Regions from separate parts of the Streptomyces sp. NPDC001922 genome, predicted to be linked through region 1. Evidence: riboswitches for the same ligand, from Rfam matches in the RefSeq annotation. Region 1 holds a riboswitch; each other region holds the start of a gene.
What was found. Region 1 has a riboswitch for cyclic di-AMP ahead of ACFYYR_RS15535 (transglycosylase family protein). Riboswitches for the same ligand answer to the same signal wherever they lie in the genome.
Positions count from the first base shown of each region.

Region 2: linked by a shared signal. The riboswitch ahead of ACFYYR_RS19340 (M23 family metallopeptidase) and the one ahead of ACFYYR_RS15535 (transglycosylase family protein) in region 1 are both predicted to bind cyclic di-AMP.
Region 3: linked by a shared signal. The riboswitch ahead of ACFYYR_RS28395 (transglycosylase family protein) and the one ahead of ACFYYR_RS15535 (transglycosylase family protein) in region 1 are both predicted to bind cyclic di-AMP.

Region 1 covers NZ_JBIASV010000007.1:362,424-369,364, reverse strand. Annotated here, with positions in the region: gene ACFYYR_RS15560 (hydrogenase expression protein HypE) at 1-200, opposite strand, end outside; gene ACFYYR_RS15555 (transglycosylase family protein) at 344-1,591, opposite strand; gene ACFYYR_RS15550 (cupin domain-containing protein) at 1,926-2,423, shown strand; gene ACFYYR_RS15545 (SDR family NAD(P)-dependent oxidoreductase) at 2,420-3,199, shown strand; gene ACFYYR_RS15540 (hypothetical protein) at 3,231-3,587, opposite strand; gene ACFYYR_RS15535 (transglycosylase family protein) at 3,927-5,144, opposite strand; cyclic di-AMP (ydaO/yuaA leader) riboswitch at 5,150-5,291, opposite strand; gene ACFYYR_RS15530 (permease) at 5,994-6,905, shown strand; gene ACFYYR_RS15525 (TIGR03943 family putative permease subunit) at 6,902-6,941, shown strand, end outside.
Region 2 covers NZ_JBIASV010000009.1:381,691-388,631, forward strand. Annotated here, with positions in the region: gene ACFYYR_RS19330 (hypothetical protein) at 1-303, opposite strand, end outside; gene ACFYYR_RS19335 (PP2C family protein-serine/threonine phosphatase) at 500-1,762, shown strand; cyclic di-AMP (ydaO/yuaA leader) riboswitch at 2,034-2,175, shown strand; gene ACFYYR_RS19340 (M23 family metallopeptidase) at 2,187-3,239, shown strand; gene ACFYYR_RS19345 (aldo/keto reductase) at 3,425-4,366, shown strand; gene ACFYYR_RS19350 (PrsW family intramembrane metalloprotease) at 4,503-5,990, opposite strand; gene trmB (tRNA (guanosine(46)-N7)-methyltransferase TrmB) at 6,045-6,893, opposite strand.
Region 3 covers NZ_JBIASV010000017.1:94,515-101,455, reverse strand. Annotated here, with positions in the region: gene ACFYYR_RS28415 (DUF6479 family protein) at 1-111, shown strand, start outside; gene ACFYYR_RS28410 (lysoplasmalogenase) at 298-1,068, shown strand; gene ACFYYR_RS28405 (cytochrome P450) at 1,463-2,845, shown strand; gene ACFYYR_RS28400 (transglycosylase family protein) at 2,950-3,948, shown strand; cyclic di-AMP (ydaO/yuaA leader) riboswitch at 4,204-4,375, shown strand; gene ACFYYR_RS28395 (transglycosylase family protein) at 4,380-5,054, shown strand; gene eno (phosphopyruvate hydratase) at 5,290-6,579, shown strand; gene ACFYYR_RS28385 (septum formation initiator family protein) at 6,730-6,941, shown strand, end outside.

The DNA.
Region 1 (6,941 bases):
TGGACGGCGACCTTGGGCAGGCCGGGCAGGGCTCCGAGAGCGATCTCCTCGATGCTCGGCTGGGTGGCGGCCGTCAGCGCGACGGAATCACCGTCACAGCTCAGGCCCGCGTTGATCCACAGTATGTGAATCGGGGCGTCTTCCGCTTTTTCTCCGTCGACTGTCCCGGCATCGGCGGAGGTGACGGTCGTGTCGCTCATAAGCGCGTCCTCCTCCGGGTCCCTCGGGCGCGCCAGGATGCGGCCCGCCCTCCTTATCCGGCATAGCCCACGCATGCGGGCGCCGGTAAGTGCGGGAAGCCCCTATCGACCCGAAGGCCCCAGGAGGAGGAACACGCGGCGGATCAGATGCCGACGCCCTTGCCGCGCAGGTAGGCGAGGGGATTGATGTCGGAACCGAAGCCGGGTCCGGTGCGGATCTCGAAGTGCAGATGGGGTCCGGTGCTGTTGCCGGTCGAGCCGGAACGGGCGATCCGCTGGCCGCCGCCGACCTGCTGGCCGGTCCGGACGGAGAGCGCGGAGAGGTGGGCGTACTGGCTGTACTTGCCGTCGGCGTGCCGGATGACGACCTGGTAGCCGTACGAGCCGGCCCAGCCGGCGGAGACGACCTCACCAGCACCGATGGCCTTGACCGTGGTCCCGGTGGGCACGGGGAAGTCGACCCCGGTGTGGTAGCCCTTGGACCAGCTGCCGCCCGCGGCCCGGTAGGCGGTGCCGGGAGTGACGGCGCCGACCGGCGCAGTGAAGCCCCGGGCCGCGGCGGGCTCGGCGGCGCGGTGCCGCGGTTCGGGCTGCTGCTTCGGCTTCGGTGCGGCCTTCCGCGGGGCCGGCCGGCGGGGCTCCTCCCGGTCCGCCCGCGGTTTGCCGCGGGGCTCCGGTGTGGCGTCCACGGTGAGCCGCTGACCGGGCAGGATGAGGTCCGGGTCGCTGCCGATCACCTCGCGGTTGTCCCGGTAGACCCGCTCCCAGCCGCCGTCCACGTCCTGCACCCGGGCGATGGTGTACAGGGTGTCACCGCTGGCGACGGTGTAGTTGCCGGGCTTCGTCCGGTCGGCGCGCCCGGCGCGCTCGTCCGCCTTCTCCCGCTGTGGGCCGGGCTTCTCCCGGTGCCCGCCGGACGCCTCGCGCTTCGCCGCAGCCGGCGCACCGCCGGTGCTGCTCTTCGCCGCGCCGGGCGCCGGGCGGGGGGCCGGGGCGGCCTGGGGTGCCGGGCCGCCGCGGGTGAGTCCCGCCTTGACCGAGCACACCGGCCAGGCACCGGGCCCCTGCCCGTCGAGCACCTTCTCGGCGACGGCGATCTGCTGCTCCCGGGTGGCGAGATCGGCCCGCGGGGCGTAGGCGGTGCCGCCGTACGCCTCCCAGGTGCTCTGGGTGAACTGCAGGCCGCCGTAGAAGCCGTTGCCGGAGTTGATGTGCCACTGGTGGGTGCTCTCGCAGGCCGCCACCCGCTCCCAGGTGTCGGCGGACGCCGCCTCGGCTCCGGAGACACCGACCAGCGGCAGGGCTATGCCGGCGCCGCCGGCGGTGACGGTGAGGGATGCCTGGGAGATCCGGTTGGGCTGGTAACGGCGATGGCGTCCACGTGCGGGCATAGAGCTGTTCCTCTCCTGCGCGGGCGCGCCGGGGGTGACGGGAGGCATTTCACGGCCACCAGAGTGTGCCAATTACTGAAGATCGATAGGGTGGTACGCATGAAAGGGCGTCACTTTCCTTCGGGAGCAATCCCGTTGCATCCGGGACGGCGCCCTGAGAATTGACGCGAAGAAACTCGTCCGGCTGTTGAAAATGGCCGGAACATGGCCGTCCGGGCGCAGAGAGCGAAGCGGAATGACGCCTACTGTGAGGTGCGTCACACATCATCAACACTGGCCCCGGACGCCTGAATTCTCCCTTTCCGCGCAACCGGACCCCCGACGGAGGCAGCACATGCCGGACCCCCTCCCTTCCACGGGCGAGCTCGCCCGGATGTACGGCCTGCGGCCGCTGCCGCTCGAAGGCGGCCTCTTCCACCGCACCTGGGCCGGACCGGAACAGCCCGACGGACACCCGGCGGGATCGGCCATCCTGCTGCTGCTCTCCGCCGAGGAGGGCCACTTCTCCGCGCTGCACCGGCTCCCGCGCGACGAGGTCTGGCACTTCCACCTCGGCGACCCGGTGGAACTGCTGCTCCTGGAGCCCGGCGGCGACTCCCGGGTGGAGGTCCTGGGCCCGGACATCCGCGCCGGGGCTCACCTCCAGTACGTGGTGCCCGGCGGCACCTGGATGGGGGCCCGGGTGCGCCCCGGGGGCGCCCGGACGCTGCTCGGCTGCACCATGGCGCCCGGCTTCTCCCCCGTCGACTACGAGGGCGGGGACGCGGACGAGCTGAGCGCCCGCTACCCGCTGCACGGGGAGCTCATCCGCACCCTGTCCCGCACCGCATGACCGGGCAGGGGCAACTGCCCGCGCTCGACGGGCTGGTGGCCGTGGTGACGGGTGCCGCGGGCACCGTGGGCGCGGGCATCGCCGGGGAGTTCGCGCGGGCCGGGGCGCAGGTCGTCGTCCACCACCACACCGGTGCCGAGCGCGCCCGGAACGTGGTGGAACGGATCACCGGCGAGGGCGGCACGGCATGGGCGGTGGCCGCCGACCTCAGCGACGAGACGGCCTGCGAACGGCTGATGGAGGCCGCGGCGGCACACTTCGGCCGGGTGGACGCGCTCGTCAACAACGCCGGGGTCCAGCCGGTCCAGGAGCTGGCGTCGATGACCGCCGCCGACTGGCGCGCCGTGATCGACACCAACCTCACCAGCGCGTTCTGCTGCACCCGGGCGGCCGCACAGGTGATGCGGCGGGCGGGCACGGGCGGCACGGTCACGCATGTCGCCTCGATCGAGGGGTCCTCCCCCACGCCGGGGCACGCGCACTACGCCGCGTCCAAGGCGGCCCTGATCCAGCACGCCCGGGCCGCCGCGGTGGAGTACGGCCCCTCCGGGATCCGCGTGAACACGGTCTCCCCCGGCCTGATCAGCCGCCCCGGCATCGAGGAGGCGTGGCCCGAGGGGGTGGAGCGCTACCGGACCGCGGCCCCGCTCGGGCGGATCGGCACTCCGGCCGACATCGGCCGCGCCTGTGTGTTCCTCGCGTCGTCGATGGCGGACTGGGTCACCGGCCACGACCTGGTGGTGGACGGCGGGGTGACGGCCCGGTCGCCCTGGTAGGGAGCGCGCCGGACACGGTCGTCCCGGTACGTCACCAGGCGAGCAGCCGGGGGTCCACCCGGGTGGCGGGCTCCGGCGCCGGGGGCTGCGCGGGCGCGGGGACCGTCCGCGCCGCGCGGCTCACGGTCCGGGGCGGCAGGGTGACGGTGCTGCCGGCGGCCTGGCGGAGCCAGCGGACGATGGTTCCGACGGCGTCCCCGTCCAGCTGAGCGAGATCGTGGATGACCCGCAGGTCGTCGGGGTGCGGCGGGACGGCGGCCCGGGTGAGTTCGGCGTGCAGCATGAGCCGCAGCCCGTCGGCCGGCGTCAGATGGCCGCCGATCCGGGCCGGATCCGGGGCGTCGGGCCGCGGGGGGAGCTCCATCGTGACTGCCGTCGGATCGGCCATGGTCGGTGCCTTCCTTCAATTCCCCATCGGTCAGGGGGAAATCATGGTCTCCCGTTCCGACGGCCGGTTTCTCCCTCCGGTTGCGGATCGGCCTCCGGGATCACCCGTCCGGCCGCATGGCGGGGCCGTTTCCCCGCCCCCCGGACCCCCTCACGGTCACGGCCTCGGCCCGCCCGGCCGGACGGGGGACGGCGAGGACGCGGACGGGCCGCGCCGAGGCGGCGCCCCCACGGACGAGGCGCCCGCCCCCGTGTCGCGGGGACGGGCGCCTCGGTCCGTCGGGTGAGGCCGGTCGGTCACCCCGGGCCTCGGTGCCACGCGCCGGGCCGGCGCGTGGGCTCAGATGCTGACGCCGTGCTCGCGCAGGTAGGCGACCGGGTCGATGTCCGAGCCGTAGTCCGGACCGGTGCGGACCTCGAAGTGGAGGTGCGGGCCGGAGGAGTTGCCGGTCGAGCCGGACAGGCCGATCTGCTGGCCGCCGGTGACCGACTGGCCGGCCGAGACGGACAGCGAGGACAGGTGGGCGTACTGGCTGTACTTGCCGTCGGCGTGGCGGATGACGACCTGGTTGCCGTAGGAACCGCCCCAGCCCGCGGAGACGACCTCGCCCGCACCGATGGCCTTCACCTTGGTGCCGGTGGGCACGGGGAAGTCGGTGCCGGTGTGGTAGCCGCTGGACCAGCTGGAACCGGACTGGTGGTACGGGGTGCCCACGGAGAGGTCGTCGACCGGGGCGGTGAAGCCGTCGGCGGACTTCTGCGCGGCGGCCTTGGCCGGGGCGGCCTGCTTCGGCTCGGCCTTCGCGGCGGGCTTCGGCGCGGCCTTGCGCTCGGCGGCCTGGTGGGCCTCGTGCTTGGGGGCGGGCCGCTCGGACTCGCGCTTCGGGGCGTCGTGCTTCGGAGCGCGCTGCTCCTTGCCGCCCAGGGTGAGCTTCTGGCCCGGGAGGATCAGGTCCGGGTCGCCGCCGACGACGTCGCGGTTGCTCTCGTAGACCCGGTGCCAGCCACCCTTGACGTCATGGGTCGTGGCGATCTTGTAGAGGGTGTCGCCGCGGACGACGGTGTACGAGCGGGTCCCGGCCTTGCGCTCGGCCGGCTTGCCCTGCTCACCCTGGGGCTTCGGGGCGGACTCGGCGGGGGCGACCTTCCCGCCGTCCGGGCTGATCTGCGGGTCGGCGCCACCCTGGGTCAGCCCGGCCTTGCCGGAGCAGACCGGCCAGGCACCGGGGCCCTGGCCGTCGAGGACCTTCTCGGCGATGGCGATCTGCTGGTCCTTGGTCGCCTGGTCGGCGCGCGCGGCGTAGTCGCCGCCACCGAAGGCCTGCCAGGTGTCGTTGGTGAACTGCAGGCCGCCGTAGAAGCCGTTACCGGTGTTGATGCTCCAGTTTCCGCCGCTCTCGCACTCCGCGACCTTGTCCCAGGTGTCGACGGAGGCGGCCTGCGCCGAGCCGACACCGATGAGCGGAAGAGCGATTCCGGCACCGCCGGCAGCGGCGATGAGAGAAGCTCGGGAAATACGGCCGGGGCTGTACCGGCGGTGACGTCCGCGTGCAGACATAGGGGTATTCCTCTCCTACGCCTGCGAGGTGAGCTGTCGGGTTCGGGCTGGAGTTGCCCGGCCGCGCCCTGAGCAGCGTCGTGCGCTGCGGCGCGTCTTCACCCCAAGCCGTTCCTCGCCTGTTGCGCGGTCCGGCACCTACCTGGTTCCCCCGCTCCTGCCGTGGTGCGTTGGTTGTTTCCTCTCCACCGGCGGCAGGACTCGGCGCTCCGACAGAGAGTGGCCCGCCCTCTCATGGGCAGGCAGCGGTAAAAGTAAGCGCACCGAATTCTTTCCGACAAGTGGCGAGTATTCCCCGGAATCACCTTTCGGTAGATCCACTCGGGACGACGTCACACTGAGCTCCGGATCTTGATCCGAGAGCGATTCGCATTACTACTGAACGACTCTCACGTTCGGCGGGCGGTAACCGAGTTGCCCGGATTCACGCATTTCGCGTGTGCGACATCACACCCCGGAAATACCTCTGTGAAATAGGTCACGACGAAGCCAAATGTCCAATTTTGAAATGCAATTCAGCCTTATAGATAGAAAGCGGCATTGATGACCATTTGGAGCATACGCCCCACCGCCTGACGTCCGCGCCCCGAACCGCTCCTCCAGCGGCACATATCCGGCGAAACGGATGATTCACTGCCGCGCTCACCGCGGTGGCAACCCCGTCGGGGGCCTCTGCCCCGGTTATCGTGTGGTCCTTGATCGCGGACGTGCGGAGTCAGTGTGCAGAGAGCGGAAGAGCTGATCGACACCTCGCCGCCGGTGCGGCACGCCTCCGGCGCGACCGCGCTGCTCCGGGGGCGCAACCGTTCCGCGACTCCCCTGATCGCCGCGGCCGCGGTCGCGGTGGCCATGGCGGCGGCGCTGGTCCTGGCCGGTGGAAGCCTGCTCGCCCACCCGGGCGTCCAGGCCTGGCGGACGGTCTCCGTGGCCATCGTGATCCAGGCCCTGCCGTTCCTGCTGCTGGGCACGGCCCTGTCCGGCGCCATCAACGCCTTTGTGCCCGCCGACGCGTTCAGCAGGCTGCTCCCGAGGAAGCCGGCGCTCGCCGTCCCCGTCGCCGGCGCCGCCGGGGTCGTGCTGCCGGGGTGCGAATGCGCCTCCGTACCGGTGGCCGGAAGCCTGATCCGGCGCGGCGTGGCCCCGGCCGCCGCCCTGACGTTCCTGCTCTCGGCCCCCGCCGTGAACCCCGTGGTGCTCACCGCCACGGCCGTGGCCTTCCCCGGGAACCCCGGCATGGTGGCCGCCCGGCTCGTCGCCTCGCTCCTCACCTCGGTGATCATGGGATGGCTGTGGATCCGGCTGGGCCGCGCGGAATGGCTGCGCCTGCCGGCCCGGGGCGGCGGCCACACGGCCGGGAACAGCCGGTGGGAGGAGTTCCGGCTGGGGTTCCAGCACGACTTCCTGCACGCGGGCGGTTTCCTGGTGGTGGGGGCGATGGCGGCAGCGACCTTCAACGTCGTGGTGCCGGGTTCGGTGCTGGACGCCTTCTCCGGATCGCCCTGGCTCTCCGTCCTCTTCCTCGCCGGGCTGGCGATCGTCCTCGCGGTCTGCTCGGAGGCGGACGCCTTCGTCGCCGCGTCGCTGACCGGCTTCTCCCCGACGGCCCGGCTGGCCTTCATGGTGGTCGGGCCGATGGTCGACCTCAAGCTCATCGCGCTGCAGTCGGGCACCTTCGGCCGGGCCTTCGCCGTCCGGTTCTCCTCGGCCACGGCCCTCGTCGCCGTCGGATGCAGCGCACTGATCGGCTGGTGGCTGCTGTGAAGCGGAACATCCAGGTGCTGCTGCTCCTGCTGTCGG
Region 2 (6,941 bases), on a different contig from region 1:
CTTGGTCCGCAGGTCCTGCAGCAGGGTCGACGAGGGGAACTCGGAGGTGGCGGGGAGCACGGCGACGAAGACCGGCTTGTCCGCCTTCTTGATCTTGTCCGCCAGGGCATTGGCGTCCGCGGGAGGCAGCTGGGACGCGGCCCGGGGGTCGACGTAGACGGGGCCCTGTTTCAGGGCCGCGGCGGCGCTGTCCAGTCCGTCCGCGGCCCGCGCGCCGGGAGCCATCACGGCCACCAGCACCAGAGCGGCGGCCAACAGCGCCAGCACCGGCCAGCAGGCCGTGCGGCGTACTGCGCTCTTCATACTTACGACGCTAACCCCAAAGGCGGAATAATGGGCTCTTCAGGCATACCGGATATAACGGATGGGGTGTGGGTGGCCCGGTGCCCATCACCTGGCGTACGCCGATTCGCCGTCCGGCCGGTCACCGGTGAGCCTGAGGGGGCGGTGCCGTACCGCTCCCGCGCCGCGCATGGACGGTAGGAGACACGAGGTGGGGATGCGAGTCGGGGGATCTGGCCGCACGGGCCGCGGGCTCCGCGGCAGGGCTCGGGCCCAGCGCGGGCGCGACGACGACCGCCTCGCAGGCCGGTCCCTGATCGCCCGCTGGATGCCCGCGCTGCTGATCATCGGCGGGCTGACCTTCGACCTCTCGACCCCGGCCCGGTTCACCGGCTCCCCCTTCTTCTCGGCCGCGCCGCTGGTGGCCGCTCCGTTCTTCTCGCTGCGGGCCACGGCCGCGGCGGGGGTCGCCGCCGGGGGAGCGGTCGTCGCCCTGCACCTCTACAACGGCGACGCGGGCGCCATCGAGTCGGTGACCGAGCTGGTCACCGTGCTGACCGTCGCCCTGCTCGCACTGTTCATCAACCGGGTGGTGCGGCGCGGGGACCGGCAGCTGGCGTCGGCCCGCAGCATCGCCGAGGCGGTCCAGCTCGCCGTCCTGCCGACGCCCGACGAGCGCATCGGCGGCTTCCAGGTCGCCGCCCGGTACGAGGCGGCGCTGGCCGACGCCCGGATCGGCGGCGACCTCTACGCGGTGCAGCAGACCCCGCACGGGGTCCGCCTGATCGTGGGCGACGTCCGGGGGAAGGGGCTGGGGGCCGTCGCGGCGGTCGCCGTGGTCATCGGCGCCTTCCGGGAGGCGGCGGAGGAGGAACCGGATCTGGTGGAGGTCGCCGCCCGGCTCGAACGGGCGCTGGCCCGCGAGGCGCGCGGCGAGGACCTGGACCGGTTCGAGGGCTTCACCACCGCGGTGCTGGCGGAGGTGGGCGCCGCGCGCCCCTCCGCCACCGACGGGGTGCCGCCCGAGGGCACGCTGCGCGTCCTCAACCGCGGCCACCCGGCGCCGCTGCTGCTCTCCGCCGACGGCTCGGTGTGCGGGGTCGAGCCGCGGGTGGCCTCGCTCCCGCTCGGGATGGGGGATCTGGGGGCCTGGCCGGAGCAGATCGACACCTTCGACTTCCCGCGCGGGTCGACCCTGCTGCTGTTCACCGACGGCGTGACCGAGGCCCGGGACGAGAAGGGCGTCTTCTACGACCCGGCGCAGCGGCTCGACGGCCGGCTGTTCTCCGGGCCCGACGCCCTCCTCGACGCGCTCGTCGAGGACGTGGCCCGGCACACCGGGGGTGAGCCGGCGGACGACATGGCGCTGCTGGCGGTCAGCCGGCCGGGGCGGCGGCAGCCGGAGCGCCGGCGGACCGTGGGGCTGACCCGCGGCGCGGGCGAGGGCCGGGCCGCCGCCCCGGCACCCTACGGTCCGTGACCGGAATGCATCACTTCGCATAACAAGTGACGCACGATCAGCCGGAACGTGTTTCGCGGAGTGGATCAACTCGCCCCTGTTGGGCGGCACATGTCCGGATTGCTCCCGCCTCAATCTGTTAACGATCAACGAGAACCGCTTGGAATCCAGCCCCGGCCCTATTAACGTTCGATAACGCAGCGCGGTCGTCCCAGCCGTCACAAGAGACGGCACCGTGCGCCATCGCCGAATCCCGCACACACAGCACCACCCCGCAGGGCCTGCACCACCGGACACACCAGCACCACCTGCACCCAGGGAACCGGGGAACCAACACCTTGGGGTGAATCGGGCGTCTCTCCCAGAGGGGTCCGTAGGAGACCTTCCTGCTCCGAACCCGTCAGCTAACCCGGTAGGCGAGAAGGAAGGAAAGGAGTGCGCCCGCGTGGCGTCCAACAGGCCTGCCCCCGAATCCCCGTACACACCCCAGAGTTTCGATCCCGGATTCGGTGAGGAACCCCCGGCCGCAGCGGGTGACTGGAACCCGACCGAGGAATCCGTCGCCCCGATACGCGGCCGGCACCGCGTCGTCAAGCAGCGCGGTGGCGGCATGGCCCGCAGTGGCGCCGTTCTCGGCGTGGGCGTCTTCGCCGCCGTCGGCGCGGGCGGCATGGCCAGTGCGCAGGAGAAGCCGCCGGTCTCCATCTCCATGCCGGACCTCTCCCACGTCTCGGAGAAGCTTCCCGACGCCGCCTCCCTGCCCGGCATCGGCTCCCTGGTCGCGGACGACGCGGACCAGGCCCCGGTCGCCGTCGCCTCCGCCTCCCCGCTGAGCGACGCCGGGCTCACCGAGGAGGAGGCCGCCGACGGCACCGGCGCGGGCGAGGCGCTGCGCGCCCGCATCATGCGCCAGGCCGAGCAGCAGCAGACCGCCGCCGAGAAGGCCGAGCGCGCGGCCGCGGAGAAGGCCGCCGCGGAGAAGGCCGCCGAGCAGGCCGAGCAGGCCGAGCGGAAGCAGGCCGCGGCCGCCGCCGCGAAGAAGAAGGCCGCGGAGGAAGCGGCACGCAAGAAGGCCGAGGCCGAGCGGGTGGCGAAGCTCGCCAAGGAGTTCACCGTCCCGGTCTCCTCCTACACCCTCACCTCCAGCTTCGGGCAGGCCGGCGACCTCTGGTCCAACGACCACACCGGCCAGGACTTCGCGGCCCCCACCGGCACCCCCGCCAAGGCGGTCCACGGCGGCACCATCACCCAGGCCGGCTGGGCCGGGGCGTACGGCTACCGGATCGTGCTCACCCTCGACGACGGCACCGAGGTCTGGTACTGCCACCTCTCCTCGATGACGAAGACCTCCGGCAAGGTGACCACGGGCGAGACCATCGGCCGCGTCGGCGCCACCGGCAACGTCACCGGTCCCCACCTCCACCTCGAGGTCCGTCCCGACGGCGGCTCCCCGATCGACCCGGCCTCCTGGCTGCGGGACCGCGGCCTCTCCATCTGACGGCCGCTCCCGCCACCGGCGCCCGCCGCCGCATCCTCCGACAGCCCTGGTGACGTCCCCCCGACACCAGGGCTGTCGGCCTGTCCGCGGCGCCCCGGCGCAGCCGCCCGCGGAACGACAACAGCCTCCCCCGTACCGCGGTTGGCGACGGAATAGGCCCCACCGTCCCGCCGTTCACGCCTGATATGGCTGATCAGCGCAAGTCCCTCGGCGACCTGACCGTCTCCCCGCTCTGCCTCGGCGGCAATGTCTTCGGCTGGACCGCGGACGAGGCGGAGTCCTTCGCCGTTCTCGACGCGTACACCGCGGCCGGCGGCAACTTCGTGGACACGGCCGACGCCTACTCGGCCTGGGTGCCGGGCCATGCCGGCGGCGAGTCAGAGACGGTCCTCGGCAACTGGATGGCCGCCCGCGGCAATCGCGCGGACGTCGTGATCGCGACGAAGGTGGGGGCGCACCCCGACTACAAGGGGCTCTCCGCGAAGACCGTCAAGGAAGCGGCCGAGCAGTCGCTGCGCCGCCTCCGCACGGACTGCATCGACCTCTACTACACGCACTACGACGACCCCGCCCTCCCCGTCGAGGAGTTCCTCACCGCCCTGGACGCGCTCGTCCGGGAGGGCAAGGTCCGGCAGATCGCCGCGTCGAACATCACCCCGGAGCGGCTGGAGGAGGCGCTGCTCTTCTCCGAACGCGAGGGCCTGGCGCGGTACGTGGCCCTCCAGCCGCACTACAACCTGGTCTCCCGCCACACCTACGAAGGGCCGCTCGCCGAGGTCGCCGCCCGGCACGGCCTGGGCGCGGTTCCCTACTTCGCGCTCGCCGCCGGCTTCCTCACCGGCAAGTACCGGCCGGGCACCACGGTGGACAGCGCCCGCGCGGGCCGGGCGGCGGAGTACCAGGGCACCGAGCGCGGCGAGCGTGTCCTGGCCGCGCTCGACGGGATCGCGACCGCGCGGGGAGCCGAGCCGGCCGCGGTAGCCCTGGCCTGGCTCGCCGCCCAGCCCACCGTGGTGGCGCCGCTGGCCAGCGCCCGCACGGTGCAGCAGCTCGGCACCCTGCTGGCGGTCGCGGACCTCCGCCTGGACGAGCACGAACTCGCGGCTCTGACGACGGCGTCCGCCTGACGGAGCGGGCCCGACCGGTCCGCGACCGGGGCGGCAGCCCGGTTCCGCACGGCCGGGCGTGGGCTCCCGCAGCCCGGGAGCTCTCGGCCGGCCGGACGGCTCTGCATGCCGGGTCCTCGGGGGCCGAGAGGCCGGTTCAGGGGCCGTACGGGCGGGTGCCGGGCCCGTGCGGCCCGTGCGGCCCGGCGGCCTGCCCGTACGGCCCCTGGCCCTGAGGCTGCCCGTACCCCTGAGCCGGTGCCGGTCCGTACCCCTGGCCCTGCGGCGGATACGGATGGCCGGACGGCTGGGGTCCGCCCGGCGGCGCGTAGCCGTACCCGGGCGGCGGCGGAGTCCACTGCTGCGGACCGGCCCATGCCGGTGCCGTCATACGGGCCGCGTGGGCCAGCGCCGGCTGCGCCATGTCCTTGCGCTGCCACAGATGGTGCAGCAGCTCCTGTTCCCGGGCGACGAAGTCCGTGCCCGCCGCTCCCCGGTGGGCGCGCTGCCGCAGGAACGCCAGGGCCGTCGCACAGACCTGGTACTCGACGACCATGCGGCGCCCGGCCGCGCCGTGGGTACGGCGCGCCACGGTACGGGCGATGGACCGCGCCTTCATGGAGGACAGCGCGTGCGGCTCGGCCGGCGCCAGCCAGCCCGCCGCCACATAGGCCGGCAGATGGCTGCGGACCGTCTTGAGCTCGCTGCTGCGCGACCAGATCACCAGCCAGGTCAGCAGCCCGAAGACCGGCACCATGAACATCCCGTAGACGGCGATGAAGCCGTAGCCGCCGACGGTGGCCGAGCCGTTCCAGACGGCGTGCAGCACGATCGCGGTCAGCAGACCGGCCAGCGGCAGCAGGACGCGCCGGGCGCGCTGGCGCTGCGCGGCGAGCGACGCGATGCCGAAGCCGATACCGGTCAGCGCGGTGAACAGCGGGTGCGCGAAGGGCGACAGCACGATCCGGATGAAGAACGTCGCGGCCGTGACCGACTGGAAGCCGGACGAGCCCACGGCCTGGTCCTCACCGAAGGCGTTGCCCAGGTAGAGGATGTTCTCGGTGAACGCGAAGCCCGTCGCCGTGACCCCGGCGATGACCACACCGTCGACGATGCCGTCGAAGTCCCGTCTGCGGAAGATGAAGAGCAGCAGCAGCGCGGCCCCCTTGGCGCTCTCCTCCACCACGGGCGCGATGAGCGTGGCCCCCCAGGTGTCGGCCTCGCTGGACGAACTCACCATCCGCGCCACCAGCCACTGGGTCGCGAAGCCGTTGGCGAGGATCGCCACCAGGGTCGCGGCACAGGCGCCCCAGGCGAACGCGAACGCCAGGTTCCGCCAGGGTTCCGGTTCCACCCGGTCGAGCCAGCGGAAGGCGCCGATCAGCAGTGGGACGGGCAGCACGGCCAGACCGAGACCGACGAGAAAGCCCTCGGTCCCGGTCTGTTCCCGCACCAGGGCGAGGATGACGAGACCCGAGAGCACGAGCAGGGTTATCAGCGTGCCGAGGCGGAGGGCCTTGCTGTGCCGCAGCCCTCGGCCCGGGCGGTAGCGCCACTGCTTCCGGTCCGGCACGGCGGCGAACTGCGGATGCGGTTCACAGGCCGGGACCGGCGGCTGCTGCGGCGGGTGCGGGGACGGATACACCTGTCGACCCTAACCACGCCGCGGAGCGGGCGCGACGAACTATGGCCAGTACGCTCAGCGGCGGACGAACAACAGATCGTGCACGACGTGCCCCTTGTTCAGGCCCGCACCCTCGAATTTCGTCAGCGGCCGGCCATTGGGGCCTTCGAATGCGGGGCGGGGGGCGTACCCGCCGTCGGGCTGTGTGTTCTCCAGCTCACTGCTGGCCGAGAGCACCTCGAGCATCTGCTCCGCGTACGGCTCCCAGTCCGTCGCGCAGTGCACCAGCGCGCCGGGCTTCAGCCTGGTCACGGCGAGCTCGATGAACTCGGGCTGGATCAGCCGCCGCTTCTGGTGGCGCTTCTTGGGCCAGGGGTCGGGGAAGTACACCCGCAGCCCGGCCAGCGCGGCGGGCTCGATCATCTCGCGGAGCAGGATGATCGCGTCACCGTTGGCGACGCGGACGTTGGTCAGCCCGTTCCGCTCGGCGAGGCTCAGCAGATTGCCCTGGCCGGGGGTGTGCACATCCGCGGCGAGAATGCCGGTGCCGGGGTCGGCGGTGGCCATCTGTGCCGTGGCCTCGCCCATCCCGAAGCCGATCTCCAGCACGACGGGCATGGCGGGATCCCCGAAGAGCGCACCGAGGTCCAGCTTCTCCCGGCCGTCGATGTCGAGCCCCCAGGTCGACCACAGCCGCCGCAGCGCCTCGCCCTGCCCGGTGGTCACCCGCCCGCGCCGGGGCCGGAAGCTCCGGATCCGCCGCTCGTGGTGCGACCCGGCCGGGTCCGCGGCGGGCCCCTCCGGGAAGTGCAGGCGACGCTGCCCGGCGACGGCGGCTCCACCGCCCCCGGCCGGGGCTTCGTCGGGGCTTCCGGGCGCGGCGGGGCCACCGGAGGCGCCCTGCGGGCCGCCACCGGCGGACACGGGGGTGTTGTCGGACTCAAGCACAGTGCCTCCGATTCTACGATCGCC
Region 3 (6,941 bases), on a different contig from region 1:
CGGGACGGCGTCCGGCGCATGCCGTACGAATTCGGCTCCGGGTCGCGGACCAAGGACGACGGGGAGCCCCGGAAGTGGGACCACGGCGGCAGCGGCCACGGCACGGGGTGACCCGCCGCGCGTGACGCGCCCGGACGGCGCGCACGCCCCGGCGGGACCCCGGCCCTTCGGGCCGCGGTCCGGGGGAGCGCTGCGCCCATGGGCCGACGGCCACCCGTCCGACGGGCCCGGTGGGAGCGGCACATCACATCACCCCACCGTTGACGGGGCATCAGCGGCATCGCGAGACTGCCTGCCATGGCGATCTTCGGGCAGGGCGGGCAGTGCAGGCGGACCCGGCAGGGCGGCACCCGGCGGCAGGGCGTACTCCGGGCGGCGGCCGCGGCCGCACAGCAGCTGACCCGGCCCGACGGCCACGGGCGCGGTGCGCTCGCCGCGTTCGGAGCGCTCTCCGCGGCCGACCTGGTGGGCGTGAGCAGCAGCCCGCGCGGCCTGTCCCGGGCCGCGAAGCCGCTGCTCATGCCCGCGCTCGCGGCCCATGTGCTGCGCCGCCGCCCCGACACCTCCGCGCCGGTCCCCAAGGCCCTCGTCGCCGGGCTCGCCTTCGCCGCCGCCGGTGACACGGCGCTCCTCTTCGACGAGCACAAGCCCGCCTTCCTCCTCGGAATGGCGGCGTTCCTGGGTACCCAGGTCAGCTACACCGCGGGCTGTACCGGACTCGGCGCACTCCGCGGCATCGCGCGGAAGCCCTGGCCGGCGGTCGGCTGCCTGGCGGGCTGGGCCGCGGTGAACGCCGCCCTCGCGCCGACCCTCGACAAGCAGCTGCGGCTGCCGGTCGCCGGTTACAGCCTCGCGCTGGTCGCGATGACGGCCACCGCGCTCGGCGTCGGCGGCCGGGTCGGCGCGGGCGCCGCCGCCTTCCTGGGCTCGGACCTGCTGATCGGGCTCAAGGCGGCGGGCCGGGAAGTGCCCTCCCAGGAGGTGCTGATCATGGCCGGGTACCTCCTCGGCCAGTACCTCCTCACCTCCGGCTGGCTGGAGCACCACGACGCCCGGCAGACCGCGTAACGTCCTCCGGCTCCCGGCTCCCGGCTCCCGGCTCCCGGCTCCCGGCTCCCGGCTCCCGGCTCCCGGCTCCCGGCTCCCGGCTCCCGGTGACCCGGCTCCCTGCTCCGGGGACCTGGGACCCGGCCCCTGACTCCCGGGGCACTGGCTCCGGCTCGTAAGACCCAGGCTCCGGGACCCTGGCCCGGCTCCGGCTCGCAAGCCCCAGGCTCCAGCTCCAAGCCCCCGGCTCCGGAGTCTCCCGCGGACGGGCGGCGGGGCCTCCCGGCGGGGGCGGTTACGGTGAAGCGTGCCCCAGGAAAACCCCGATCCGACCCCGGACGCCACAGCCCCGGACGCCGAGACCCCGGACATCACAGCCCCGGACGCCACAGCCCCGGACGCCGAGACCCCGGACATCACAGCCCCGGACGCCACCACCGCGGACCGCCGGACGCCGGAGGCCACCGCCCCGGAGCCCGCAACTCCGGATGCCGCCGCCCCGGCCCCCGAGACCCCCGGCGCCCGGGACCGAGACGCCTCCGACCCGGACTCCCCGCCCCAGCTCTTCGGCTGGGAGTTCGCCGCCGACCCGTATCCGGCGTACGCCTGGCTGCGCGAGCACAGCCCCGTGTACCGGACCGCGCTGCCCAGCGGCGTCGAGGCCTGGCTGGTGACCCGGTACACCGACGCCCGGCAGGCCCTCGCGGACGCCCGGCTCTCCAAGAACCCCGTCCACCACAGCGAGTCCGCCCACGCCAAGGGAAAGGTCGGCATCCCCGGCGAGCGCAGCGCCGATCTGATGACCCATCTGCTCAACATCGACCCGCCGGACCACACCCGGCTGCGCCGCCTGGTGTCCAAGGCCTTCACCCCGCGCCGGGTGGCGGAGTTCGCGCCCCGGGTGCAGGAGCTGACCGACCGGCTCATCGACGGCTTCGCCGGGAACGGCACCGCGGACCTCATCCACGAATTCGCCTTTCCCCTCCCCATCTACGCCATCTGCGACATGCTGGGCGTACCGGCCGAGGACCAGGACGACTTCCGTGACTGGGCCGGGATGATGATCCGTCACGGCGGCGGACCGCGCGGGGGAGTGGCCCGCTCGGTCAAGAAGATGCGGTCGTACCTCGCCGAACTGATCCACCGCAAGCGGGCGGAACCGGGCGACGACCTCATCTCCGGCCTGATCCGCGCCAGCGACCACGGTGAGCACCTGACCGAGGGCGAGGCGGCCGCGATGGCGTTCATCCTGCTGTTCGCCGGCTTCGAGACCACGGTGAATCTCATCGGCAACGGTATGTACGCGCTGCTGCGCCATCCCGTTCAACGGGAGCGGCTGCAGCGCTCCCTGGCGGCCGGCGAGACGGAGCTGCTCGCCACCGGCGTCGAGGAGCTGCTGCGCTACGACGGCCCGGTCGAGCTCGCCACCTGGCGCTTCGCCACCGAGCCGCTGAGGCTCGGCGGGCAGCGGATCGCCGCCGGGGACCCGGTGCTGGTGGTGCTGGCCGCTGCCGACCGCGATCCGGAGCGCTTCGACGCGCCCGGCACCCTCGACCTCGCCCGCCGTGACAACCAGCACCTCGGCTACGGCCACGGCATCCACTACTGCCTGGGCGCACCGCTCGCCCGGCTGGAGGCGCAGACCGCGCTGGCCACCCTGCTCCGCCGCCTGCCGGATATGCGGCTTGCGGTGGAAACGGATGAATTGCGGTGGCGTGGCGGGCTCATCATGCGGGGGCTGCGGACCCTTCCGGTGGAGTTCAGCCCTACAGGAAGTGAAGGTCTGTCAACTACGTGACCAATACGTGATCTCGACTACATCGTCTTGTGACTGCCGTGGGCCGCCGCTACTTTCAAGCGGTCCCCCCACGGCTCCCTGTCACTCGCTCGAAAGGCAACCGCATGCGTTCCGGGAACGGTCGACACCGCCGCCCCCGTCAGGCACCCGCCATCTTCGTCACCGTCGGCATGACCGGCGCGGGCATCGCGATGCCGCTGCTCGGGGCCACCGGCGCCCAGGCGGCGGACGCCGACACCTGGGACCGGGTCGCCCAGTGCGAGAGCGGCGGGCTGTGGAGCGCCGACGCCGGCAACGGCTTCTACGGCGGCCTGCAGTTCACCCAGGAGATGTGGGAGGAGTACGGCGGGCGGGACTACGCGCCGCGCGCCGACCTGGCCAGCCGCTCCCAGCAGATATCGGTGGCCGAGAAGGTCCTCGCCGACCGCGGGCCGGAGGCCTGGCCCAGTTGCGCCACCAACGCGGGGCTGCAGGAAGGGGGCGAGGCCCCCGACGTCGACCCCGGCAGCACCGAGCCGCCGGGCCCGCTGGAGTCCCTGCTGCCGCTCGACCCGGAGTACTCCGACGGCGCGTCGTCCTCCGGCAGAGCCGACGACGCCGACCGTGCCAAGAGCGGCGACGCCGATGACGACGAGGCCGACGGCAAGCAGCGCGAGGGCGAGAAGAGCGGCGACGAGAAGAGCGACGGCGCGGACGGCGACAAGAGCGGCGACGACAAGAGCGACGACGACAAGGCCGACGCCGACCGGTCGGACAAGAGCGACGGCGCGTCCGGCGGGAAGGACGGCTCGGGCAAGGACGGCTCGGACCAGGACGGCGAAGGCACCGGCCGGCACCGTGGCTCCCCCGCCGACGAGAAGGAATCCGGCGACGAGGAGCGCGACAGCGGACGGCACGCCTCGCGCGGTGAGGACCGGGCCGACACGTCCGCGGACGGCCGGTACACCGTCCAACCGGGTGACAGTCTGTCGGATATCGCTCAGGAGTACGCCCTTCCCGGTGGTTGGAGCGCGCTCTACGCGTCCAACGAGGACGTCGTCGGCTCCGACGCGGACGTGATTCGCCCAGGCCAGAACCTCGATCTGGTCGATTCCGAAGGGTAGTTCGAGCCCCTTTCGACCGTTGTGGGTGCGTGAGAGAAGCATCTCATCGGCCCAACGCGCCTGTCTGGACGGTCGGATGGCCCCGTACCCGCCCTCACCTGCGGTGATGCGAGTGACGGGCGGGCCGGGAGGGGTGAGACGGTCGGGATGTCGCACTTTGAACCCGCGGGGCGGGTGTGCTTACCGTCGTGTCCGCTCGCCACCGCGGGCGCCTCCGACCGTCACGCCGAATCCTGCCGGCGGCCGGAGGGAATCGTCGCGAAAGCGCCGTAGGCAGGAGCGGGGGACCCAAGGTAAGTGCCGGACACGTCCGTTGAAGGATGAACGGACCGACCGGCTAGGGGTGAAGCCCGGTGCGCAGGCACCGGGCCGGGCACTCACAGCCCGAACCCGACAGCTCACCTCGCAGGCGTCGGTGAGGAGACCGTTCCATGCTGCTTTCCGGCAAGAACAAGCACCGCCGTCCGTCCAAGGCCGTCCGTATGGCCGCGCTCGCCGGTCTGGCGGGCACGGCTGTGGCCGCCCCGCTGATCGGCGCCACCTCGGCCTCCGCCGCCTCCGTGGACACCTGGGAGAAGGTCGCCCAGTGCGAGTCCGGTGGCAACTGGTCCATCAACACCGGCAACGGTTACTACGGTGGCCTGCAGTTCTCCCAGTCCAGCTGGGCCGCCGCGGGCGGCACCCAGTACGCCCCGCGCGCCGACCAGGCCACCAAGGAGCAGCAGATCGCCGCTGCCGAGAAGCTGCTCGCCCAGCAGGGTCCGGGCGCCTGGTCCTGCGCCGGGGCCGGCGGCCTCACCGCGGGCGGCCCGGCCGCCGGTGTCGACACCGGCTCCTCCTCCGGCGGCGGCGCCGCGGAGGACCGCGGTGCCCCGGAGCACGCCGACCGCAGCGACCGCCCGGCCGCGGCCCCGCAGAAGCAGGCCGCGCCGAAGGCCGTCAAGAAGGGTGACGGCGAGTACAAGGTCAAGACCGGCGACACCCTCGGCACCATCGCGAAGGCCGAGGACGTCAAGGGCGGCTGGAAGAAGATCTACGACCTGAACAAGGACATCGTGGACGACGCCGATGTGATCTACCCGGGCCAGCAGCTCCACCTGAGCTGATCCGCCTCCCGCCGCCCGCCGCCCGGCCCCGGCCGGGGCGGCGGGCGGCGGGCCTGCCGCCCCGGCCCTGGCGCTCTGCCCCCGGACGCGCCCGGCCGGGGCGTGCTTTTGCGGGCCTATGGGCGCCTTTTTGTCTCGCCGGGCGGGCAGAGGCCGACCGATGCGGCCGGTCCGGTTAGGCTCGTGGCGCAGCGCCACTGAGACACTGCGAATCTGCGTCACACCTATGAAGGAGATGCTCGTGCCGTCCATCGACGTCGTCGTAGCCCGGGAAATCCTCGACTCGCGAGGCAACCCCACGGTCGAGGTCGAGGTCGGCCTCGACGACGGCAGCACCGGTCGTGCCGCCGTCCCCTCCGGTGCCTCCACCGGAGCCTTCGAGGCCCTCGAGCTCCGCGACGGTGACAAGAGCCGCTACAGCGGCAAGGGCGTCGAGAAGGCCGTCCTCGCCGTGATCGAGCAGATCGGCCCGGAGCTCGTCGGCTACGACGCCACCGAGCAGCGGCTGATCGACCAGGCGATGTTCGACCTCGACGCCACCCCGGACAAGTCCTCGCTGGGCGCCAACGCCATCCTCGGCGTCTCGCTCGCCGTCGCGCACGCCGCCTCCGAGGCGTCCGACCTGCCGCTCTTCCGGTACCTCGGTGGCCCCAACGCCCACCTGCTGCCGGTCCCGATGATGAACATCCTCAACGGCGGCTCGCACGCCGACTCCAATGTGGACATCCAGGAGTTCATGATCGCTCCGATCGGCGCGGAGTCCTTCTCCGAGGCCCTGCGCTGGGGCGCCGAGGTCTACCACACGCTGAAGTCCGTGCTGAAGGAGCGGGGCCTGTCCACCGGCCTCGGCGACGAGGGCGGCTTCGCCCCGAACCTGGACTCCAACCGTGAGGCCCTCGACCTGATCGTCGAGGCCATCCAGAAGGCCGGCTACACCCCCGGCCAGGACATCGCGCTCGCGCTCGACGTCGCCGCCACCGAGTTCTACAAGGACGGCGCGTACGCGTTCGAGGGCAAGTCGCTCTCCGCCGCCGAGATGACCTCCTACTACGCCGAGCTGGTCGCCGCGTACCCGCTGGTCTCCATCGAGGACCCGCTGAACGAGGAGGACTGGGAGGGCTGGAAGACCATCACCGAGCAGCTCGGTGACAAGGTCCAGCTCGTGGGTGACGACCTGTTCGTCACCAACCCGGAGCGCCTCTCCCGCGGCATCGAGAGCAACACGGCCAACGCCCTGCTGGTCAAGGTCAACCAGATCGGCTCGCTGACCGAGACCCTGGACGCCGTCGAGCTGGCCCAGCGCAACGGCTACAAGTGCATGATGTCCCACCGCTCCGGCGAGACCGAGGACGTCACCATCGCCGACCTGGCCGTCGCCACCAACTGCGGCCAGATCAAGACCGGCGCCCCGGCCCGCTCCGAGCGCGTCGCCAAGTACAACCAGCTGCTGCGCATCGAGGAGATCCTCGACGACGCCGCGGTGTACGCGGGCCGCTCCGCCTTCCCGCGGTTCCGCTCCCAGTAAAGGGGGCCTTGCACCAGGCTCGCCACGGCGGGGCCGCCGCACACGGCCCCGCCCGGCATCCGGACGTCCCCGTCCCCGGTCCCGTACCGTGGCCGGGGACGTTCGTACTGGACACGGAGAGCCGGTACGGGGAGCGACAGGGGAGGCGACGTGGCCGGAGACCGGGAGCGGTTCTCCACCGCGACCAGACTCAAGGCCCTCGGCGAGCAGGCCGCCGCCCGGGTCTACCGGGCCGGCCGGCGCGCCGGACCGCCGCGCCGCAGCCGGCTCACCGGCCGGGCGGCGCTGCTGGCCCTGGTGGTCTGCTCCCTCGTCGTCGCGCTCGCCTACCCGATGCGGCAGTTCGTCTCGCAGCGTTCCCA